DNA from 2 places in the Streptomyces sp. MB09-02B genome. Region 1 is predicted to be linked to the other one. Evidence: riboswitches for the same ligand, from Rfam matches in the RefSeq annotation. Region 1 holds a riboswitch; the other holds the start of a gene.
What was found. A riboswitch is a leader RNA that binds a small molecule or an ion and turns the genes downstream of it on or off. The one in region 1 is predicted to bind thiamine pyrophosphate.
Positions count from the first base shown of each region.

Region 2: linked by a shared signal. The riboswitch ahead of thiC (phosphomethylpyrimidine synthase ThiC) and the one ahead of thiO (glycine oxidase ThiO) in region 1 are both predicted to bind thiamine pyrophosphate.

Region 1 is NZ_JARGEE010000088.1:18,442-22,625, reverse strand. Features, by position in the region: gene P1P70_RS15275 (thiazole synthase) at 1-98, opposite strand, end outside; gene thiS (sulfur carrier protein ThiS) at 103-303, opposite strand; gene thiO (glycine oxidase ThiO) at 333-1,508, opposite strand; TPP riboswitch at 1,506-1,617, opposite strand; gene P1P70_RS15260 (hypothetical protein) at 1,670-2,029, shown strand; gene P1P70_RS15255 (FAD-dependent oxidoreductase) at 2,110-3,339, shown strand; gene P1P70_RS15250 (Rv2175c family DNA-binding protein) at 3,445-3,810, shown strand; gene thiE (thiamine phosphate synthase) at 3,910-4,184, shown strand, end outside.
Region 2 is NZ_JARGEE010000002.1:33,458-37,641, reverse strand. Features, by position in the region: gene P1P70_RS00660 (SsgA family sporulation/cell division regulator) at 1-227, shown strand, start outside; gene P1P70_RS00655 (YibE/F family protein) at 257-1,735, opposite strand; TPP riboswitch at 1,807-1,963, shown strand; gene thiC (phosphomethylpyrimidine synthase ThiC) at 1,956-3,782, shown strand; gene P1P70_RS00645 (hypothetical protein) at 4,082-4,184, opposite strand, start outside.

The DNA.
Region 1 (4,184 bases):
GCGCGCTCCAGGACGTCCAGGCCGCTCGCGCCGCCGGTGCCCATGATCAGGCGGGACGCGTAGGTCGTGCCGCCGAGGACGAAGGGGTCGTCTGCCATGGGATCAGCCTCCTTGGACGGCGGTGAGGACCTCGACACGGTCCCCCTCGGCGAGGGCGGTGGTCGTCCACCGCGCGCGCGGGACGACGGTTTCGTTGAGGGCGGCGGCGACACCGGAGACGGACGGCGTGAGCGTCCGCACGATCGCGTCGAGGGCCGTGCCGGGGGCGACCTGCCGCGGCTCCCCGTTGACGGACACGGTCAGGGTCCCGGTGGTGCTCATACGGCTGGTGCTCATACGGGCTGCTCCAGGAGTTCGCGGGCCGCGCCGGCGCGGAACCGCAGGGGGGTGAAGTCGCGTGCCTCCGCCGGCAGTTCACCAGTGGTCAGCACCTCGGCCATGACGTCGCCGGTGACCGGCGTGAGAAGCACCCCGTTGCGGTAGTGGCCGGTCGCCAGGAGCAGGCCGTCCAGTCCGCTCGGGCCGAGGAGCGGGGCGTTGTCGGGGGAGGCGGGGCGCAGTCCCGCACGGGTCTCGGTGAGCGGCAGTTCGGTGATCCCTGGGACGAGTTCGTGGGCGTCCCGCAGCAGTTCGTACACCCCGCCCGCGGTGACCGTCGTGTCCCAGCCCTGTTCCTCGCTGGTCGCGCCGACGACGAGTTCGCCGTTCTCGCGCGGCACCAGATAGACCTGGCTGCCGCGCACCACGGCCCGCACGGTACGGGTCAGGAAGGGCGCGTACGGCTTCGGCACGGTCAGCCGCAGCACCTGCCCCTTCACCGGCCGCACCGGCGGCCGCACGTCGACCGGCACCCCCGCGAGCCGCCCGCTGAGGCTGCCCGCGGCGAGGACGGTGTGTCCGGCACTCAGCCGGTCGCCGTCGCCGGTCCGGATCCCGGTGGCCCGGTCCCGGGCCACCGACAGCTCCTCGGCCCAGGCCCGGTGGAACACCACCCCGGCGCGTTCGCAGGCCGCGACCAGGGCCGCCGAGAGCCGCCTCGGGTCGACCTGGTGGTCCCCGTCGACCCGCAGTCCGCCGCGCACGCCCGGCGCGAGCATGGGTTCCAGGCGACGGCACTCCCGCCCGCTCAGCCACTCCGAGTCGAGGCCCGACCGGCGTTGCAGGGCGTGCAGTTCGCGCAGATGGGCGCGGTCGTCGGCGTCGAGCGCGACGGCGAGGGTGCCGGAGCGGCGGTAGCCGAGGTCGAGGCCGGTGGCCTCCGTCAACTCGGCCGCGAAGTCCGGGTAGCGGCGCGCGGACTCCAGGTTGAGCCCGAGCAGCGTCTCCTCGCCGTAGTGCAGTTCGGTCACGGCGGCGAGCATCCCGGCCGCCACCCGCGCGGCCCCGCCGCCCGGCTCGGGATCGACCACGGCCGTGGCGAACCCGCGCTGCGCGGACCGCCACGCCGTGACGAGGCCGATGATCCCGCCCCCCACGACGAGGACGTCTGACGTGTGCGTACGCGACATGGGCGTCCAGCCCCTCCCTTCGCCGGCATGACCCGGATCAGGTTCGTACGGTCGGAGGCCGCCAGCCTCCCTCTCAGCCCGGTGCGTCCGGGCTCCCGCGAGTGCTCTACGGTGGCCCACCCTAGCCCCCGCCGATCGCCTCAGTAAGGGAGCCCGTGCCCATGGCCCGCTCGCTCGAAGGTCTCGTCCTCGCCCCCGTCGCCGACCAGGCCCCAGGTCAGGTGGGCACCCGCACCCGGTTCACGTACCACGAGGAGGACGGCGAGATCTGGGCGGACTACGCGGGCGGCGACGTCGTGCGCGGCCGGCTCGTGGGCACGCGCGCGGGGGACCGCCTGGACTTCCGCTACGTGCAGTTGAAGACCGACGGCACCACCGCCTCCGGGCACTGTGTGTCCCTCGTCGTCGAACTGCCCGACGGGCGGGTCCGGCTGGAGGAGACCTGGGAGTGGGAGTCGCGGCCCGGCAGCGGTACGAGCGTGGTGGAGCAGGTCGACGAGCCCGCGGACCGCGCCCGCTGAGCGCCACCGCCCGCCCCCTTCCGGACGACCTGATCGCCCACCCCCTGACTGACCGAATATCAGTTGTCTATGGTGATCGGGTGAGCGAGCAGACGCAGCTGAGGGGCGGATCACCGGCGCGGCGCGTGGTCGTCGTGGGCGCGGGCATGGCGGGCGTGCAGACGGCGGTCGCCCTGCGGGAACAGGGCTTCACCGGCGACGTGATCCTGCTCGGCGCCGAGCCGCACCAGCCCTACGACCGCCCTCCCCTCTCCAAGGCCGTCCTGCTCGGCAACGCCGAGGGCTCCGCCTTCGACGTCGACTTCGAGGCGCTCGGCATCGACCTCCGGCTGGGCCGCGAGGTCACCGGCCTGCGCCCCGCCGACCACGAACTGGACACGCCCGTCGGCCCCGTCCCGTACGACGTCCTCGTCGTCGCGACCGGCGCGGAACCGATCCGGCTGCCGGGCGCCGAAGGGGTGCCCGGGGTGCATCTGCTGCGGACCCTGGACGACGCCGAGCGGCTGCGGCCCGTGCTGGCACGGCAGCACGACATCGTGGTCGTGGGCGCGGGCTGGATCGGCGCCGAGTTCGCCACGGCCGCCCGTGAGGCGGGCTGCGCGGTGACGGTCGTCGAGGCGGCCGACCGCCCACTCGCGGGCGCGCTCCCGGCGGAGGTGGCCGCCCCGATGACCGCCTGGTACGCCGACAGCGGCACCACGCTGCGCACCCACGCGCGCGTGGAGCGCGTCGAGCCCGGGACGGTGGTCCTGGACGACGGCACCCGGATCCCGGCCGGCGCGGTCGTCGTCGGCATCGGCGCGCGCCCCGCCACGGCCTGGCTGACGGACTCCGGCATCGAGCTCGGCGCCCAGGGGGAGGTGGTGGCCGACGACCATCTGCGCACGTCCGCACCGGACGTCTACGCCGTCGGTGACTGCGCCTCCTTCCCCTCGGGCAGGTACGGTCGGCGCCTCCTCGTGCACCACTGGGACAACGCCCTCCAGGGCCCCCGCACGGTCGCCGCGAACATCGTCGGTGAGACCCCAGAGCCCTACGACCCCGTGCCCTACTTCTGGTCCGAGCAGTTCGGCCGGTTCGTCCAGTACGCCGGGGACCACGCCTCGGCCGACACCATGGTCCGGCGCGGCGACCCGACCGGCGCCGCCTGGTCGGTGTGCTGGCTGCGCGAGACCCGGCTGGTCGCCCTGCTGGCGGTGGGCCGCCCCCGGGACCTGGCCCAGGGCCGCCGCCTGATCGAGGCGGGCACACCGATGGACCCGCTGCTGCTGGAGGATGCGGCGAGGCCGCTGAAGGCGGCGAAGGCGTAGGCCGGAGCGTGTTCTCCCGCCGTCCGGCGCGCCACGCACCTTTCGTCGCCCCGCCGGAGGCGGCTCGGCTACCCACTGTCAGTCCCAGATGGCAGTCTTGGAGACGTGACCGAGATTGACGCAAAGATCGATGCTCTCGTCCCCGCGTGGCTGACCCTCCCCGACATCGCAGAGATGCTGGACGTCGAGGTGACCCGCGTGCGGCAGCTGGTGAAGGAAGGCCAGCTCATCGCCGTACGCCGTGGTGAGAACCGCGCGCTGCACGTCCCCGCCGCCTTCATCGACGGAGACAAGGTGGTCAAGGGCCTGACCGGCACCCTGACCCTGCTGAGGGACGACGGCTTCACCGACGAAGAGATGCTGGAGTGGCTCTTCACTCCGGACCCCAGCCTGCCCGGGACACCGGCCCAGGCCCTGAGCGAGAATCGCGGCACGGAGGTGAAGCGCCGCGCCCAGGCGCTCGCCGTCTGACCGGAACCACCCGCTCGTACGGCGTACGGGGGCCGGGGCCCGCGAGGGCCGCGTCCCCGTACGCCGCACCGATCACTCACGCCAACGGGGGACGCACCCATGCCCGACGCCGCCGCACAGCTCGCCGACGCCCGGCTCTACCTCTGCACGGACGCCCGCAGGCGCCAGGGCGACCTCCCGCGGTTCCTGGACGCGGTCCTCGGCGGCGGCGTGGACATCGTGCAGCTCCGCGACAAGGGCATGGAGGCCGCCGAGGAGCTGGAGCACCTCCAGGTCTTCGCGGACGCCTGCCGCCGGCACGGCAAGCTGCTCGCCGTCAACGACCGCGCGGACGTCGCCCACGCCATCGGCGCGGACGTGCTGCACCTCGGCCA
Region 2 (4,184 bases), on a different contig from region 1:
TCCACATCGCGCCCGCCGATCCGGAGACGTTCGGCGAGGTCCTGATCCGGCTGCAAGTGGGGAGCGACCAGGCGATGTTCCGGGTCGGCACAGCACCACTGGTGGCCTTCCTGGACCGCACCGACAAGCTCGTGCCGCTGGGGCAGGAGCGTTCCCTCGCCGACTTCGACGCACTGCTCGACGAGGCGCTGGACCGCATCCTGGCGGAGGAGCAGAGCGCGGGCTGAACGTTACGGCGCCGGGGTGCCGTAACGCTTCAGCGCTTGCGGCGGCGCCCTCTTCCGCCGCGCGCCGGAGCGGGCGCGGACGCCGCTTCGGCGCTGCTCGGACGGTCGGCAGAGACGACCAGGGCGGCCAGCGCGGTGGTCACCGGCACCGACGCCACCAGACCGATCGAGCCGACGAGCGTGCGCACGATCTCCTCCGCGACGAGCTCGCTGTTGGCGACCGTGCCGACACTGCTCTGCGCGATCGAGAAGAGCAGCAGCAGCGGCAGCGCGGCACCGGCATAGGCGAGAACGAGGGTGTTGACCACCGACGCGATGTGGTCCCGGCCGATCCGGATCCCCGCGCGGTACAGGTTCCGCCAGCCCATCGTCGGGTTGGCCTCGTGCAGTTCCCAGACCGCCGACGTCTGGGTGACCGTCACGTCGTCGAGCACGCCGAGCGAGCCGATGATGACGCCCGCGAGCAGCAGACCGCTCATGTCGATCGTCGGGTACAGCCCATGGATCAGACCGGTGTTGTCGTCCGTGTTGCCGGTCAGATAGGCCGAGCCGATGAACCCCGAGCCCAGCAGGCCGATCAGCAGGAGCGAGATCAGGGTGCCGATCACCGCCACGGAGGTCCGGGCCGAGAGCCCATGACACATGTAGAGGGCGATGAGCATGATGGCGCTCGCCCCGACCACTGCCACCACCAGCGGGTTCGAGCCCTGAAGGATGGCCGGCAGGATGAAGAGGGTCAGCACCAGGAAGCTGATCGCCAGCGCCACCAGCGCCATGAGGCCGCGCATCCGGCCCACGACCACGACGGAGAGCGCGAAGATCCCGGCGAGCAGCACCATCGGGAACTTCCGGTTCACATCGGTGACCGAGTACTGCAGGTCCTTGGGCGCGGCGGGTTCGTAGGCGACCACGACCTCCTGGCCCTCTTCCAACTGCCGTGACTGGTCCGGCTGGACGATCTCCGTGAAGGTACGGCCCTTGTCGTCGCCGGTGTCGACCCGGACTGTGGCCTTCTTGCACGTGCCGTTCGCCTGCTGTTGGGCGGACGAGCCCTCGGCGGTGGACGTGTCGCCGGTCGGGGTCTCGCCCGAGGCGTTCACCGATGAGCAGCTGACCTCTTCGACCTTGGTGACGGTGGCCTGCTGTGTCTGTCGGTCGAAGCCCACCCCTGTGCGTTCGTGCGCCGGGGCGCCGCCGGGCCAGAGCACGACGAGACCCACGACGACCGCGGTCGCGAAGGGGATCAGCACCGCCGCGATGACCTTGCGCAGGTGCTGCGAAACGGGCGCGGCGGGGCCGTGGCTGTGGCTGTGGGAATGGCCGTGGCCGCCGCCGGAGGACGGGCCTTGGTCGTGGCCGCCTCCGGAGCCGTGGCCGCCTCCGGAGCCGTGGCCGCCTCCGGAGCCGTATCCATGGCCACCGTCGGAGCCATGCCCATGGCCGTTTCCAGGGCCATGGCCGTGGGGCGGCTCGGGGGGCGGAGGCGGGGGCTGCTGCGTCGTGGTCACCGACCGATCATCGCAAGAACGAGCGATGCCCACTGTTCACCGCGCCACATCTGCCGCTAGCGTGGAGGCACCTTTGCACACGCGGGAGCTCGGAGCACCGGGCTGAGAGGGCGTTGACCTCCGCAGACGCGATGTTTCACGTGGAACATCGGCGGGCGGAAATTGCTGCGTCGACCGCTGAACCTGTTACCGGGTAATGCCGGCGTAGGGAGTAGGTCTCATGACCATCGAGGACACACGCACGCCTGCCTCCAGCCAGGGGGACGGGGCACCCGCCGCGTCCCAGGGCGAGAACAGCCAGGGTGAACAGTCCCTGGAGGCCGGGAAGTCCATCGGCTGGCACAAGGCGTACATCGAGGGCTCACGCCCCGATCTGCGCGTGCCGGTCCGCCAGGTGCACCTCACCAACGGACAGTCCGTCACCCTGTACGACACTTCTGGGCCGTACACCGATCCGACCGCGGAGACCGACGTCAGGCGGGGGCTGCTCCCCCTGCGCGAGAACTGGATCATCGCCAGGGGAGACACCGAGGAGTACGCGGGCCGTCCCGTCCGCCCCGAGGACGACGGGATCAAGCACACCTCGCCCCGAGGCGGACTGCGCAATCTCGACGCGGTGTTCCCTGGGCGGCCGCGCCAGCCGCGCCGGAGCCGTGACGGTCAGGCCGTGACCCAACTCGCGTACGCACGACGCGGGGAGATCACACCCGAGATGGAGTACGTGGCCGTCCGGGAGAACGTCTCGCCCGAGGTCGTCCGCGAGGAGATCGCCGCAGGCCGGGCCGTACTGCCCGCGAACGTCAATCACCCCGAGATCGAGCCGATGATCATCGGGAAGCGGTTCCTGGTGAAGGTCAACGCCAACATCGGAAACTCCGCGGTCACTTCCTCCATCGAGGAGGAGGTCGAGAAGATGACGTGGGCGACCCGCTGGGGCGCCGACACGGTCATGGACCTGTCCACCGGCCGGAACATCCACACCACCCGCGAATGGGTGCTGCGCAACTCCCCTGTCCCCATCGGCACGGTGCCGCTGTACCAGGCGCTCGAGAAGGTAGACGGCAAGGCCGAGGAACTCACCTGGGAGATCTACAAGGACACCGTCATCGAGCAGGCCGAACAAGGCGTCGACTACATGACGGTCCACGCGGGCGTGCGCCTCGCGTATGTGCCGCTCACCGCGAACCGCAAGACCGGCATCGTCTCGCGCGGTGGCTCGATCATGGCGGCCTGGTGCCTCGCCCACCACAAGGAGTCGTTCCTCTACGAGAACTTCGAGGAACTGTGCGAGATCCTCGCCGCCTACGACGTCACCTACTCCCTCGGCGACGGCCTTCGGCCCGGCTCCATCGCGGACGCCAACGACGAGGCGCAGTTCGCGGAGTTGCGCACGCTCGGGGAACTGAACCGGATCGCGAAGCGTTTCCACGTACAGACCATGATCGAGGGCCCGGGACATGTCCCGATGCACAAGATCAAGGAGAACATCGATCTGCAGCAGGAGATCTGCGATGAGGCTCCGTTCTATACGCTTGGCCCGCTGACGACGGACGTCGCACCGGCGTACGACCACATCACCTCCGGCATAGGTGCCGCGATGATCGCCTGGTGGGGCACGGCGATGCTCTGCTACGTCACGCCCAAGGAGCACTTGGGACTGCCCAATCGTGACGACGTGAAGACCGGCGTCATCACCTATAAGATCGCGGCCCATGCGGCGGACATCGCCAAGGGACACCCGGGTGCACAGGAGTGGGACGACGCGTTGTCGGACGCCCGCTTCGAGTTCCGCTGGGAGGATCAGTTCAACCTGGCCCTCGACCCCGACACGGCCCGCGAGTTCCACGACGAGACGCTCCCGGCCGAGCCGGCCAAGACGGCTCACTTCTGCTCCATGTGCGGACCGAAGTTCTGCTCGATGAAGATCTCCCAGGACATCCGTCGTGAGCACGGTGGTTCCCGGACCGAGATCGAGGCGGGCATGGCCCAGAAGTCCAAGGAGTTCGCGGAGGCGGGGAACCGGGTGTATCTGCCGATGGCGGACTGACGTCAGTCGCCTGCTCCCCTGAGGCACGGGGCTCAGGGGAGCACCGCCGCTCCGTCAGGCGCGCTGCGCCGTCGTCAGACGCTCAACCTGTTCGCGGCTTGGTCGCAGACGTCCGGTGGGCTCTCGATCTGCACGTCCCCCCAGAACTGTGTGAGCAGAGGCTAGTTCTGGTGCTCGGTGGCGCAGGCAGTGGGCCCTGGGCATCGGGAGACGTCCAAGGAGTTCGCGGAGGCGGGAGCGTCACGTACGGCCGGGAAGTGGGCTCGGGTGCGGCTCCCGCTGCCTGATCGCGGTCGTTGTCAGTCCGGCTGGTGCTCCGGGCCGCCGAAGTCCGGGCTGGAGAAGTCCGGGCTGCTGTAGCTGGGCCGGGAGCGGGCGCCGCCACTGTCCGGGCTGCTGCTG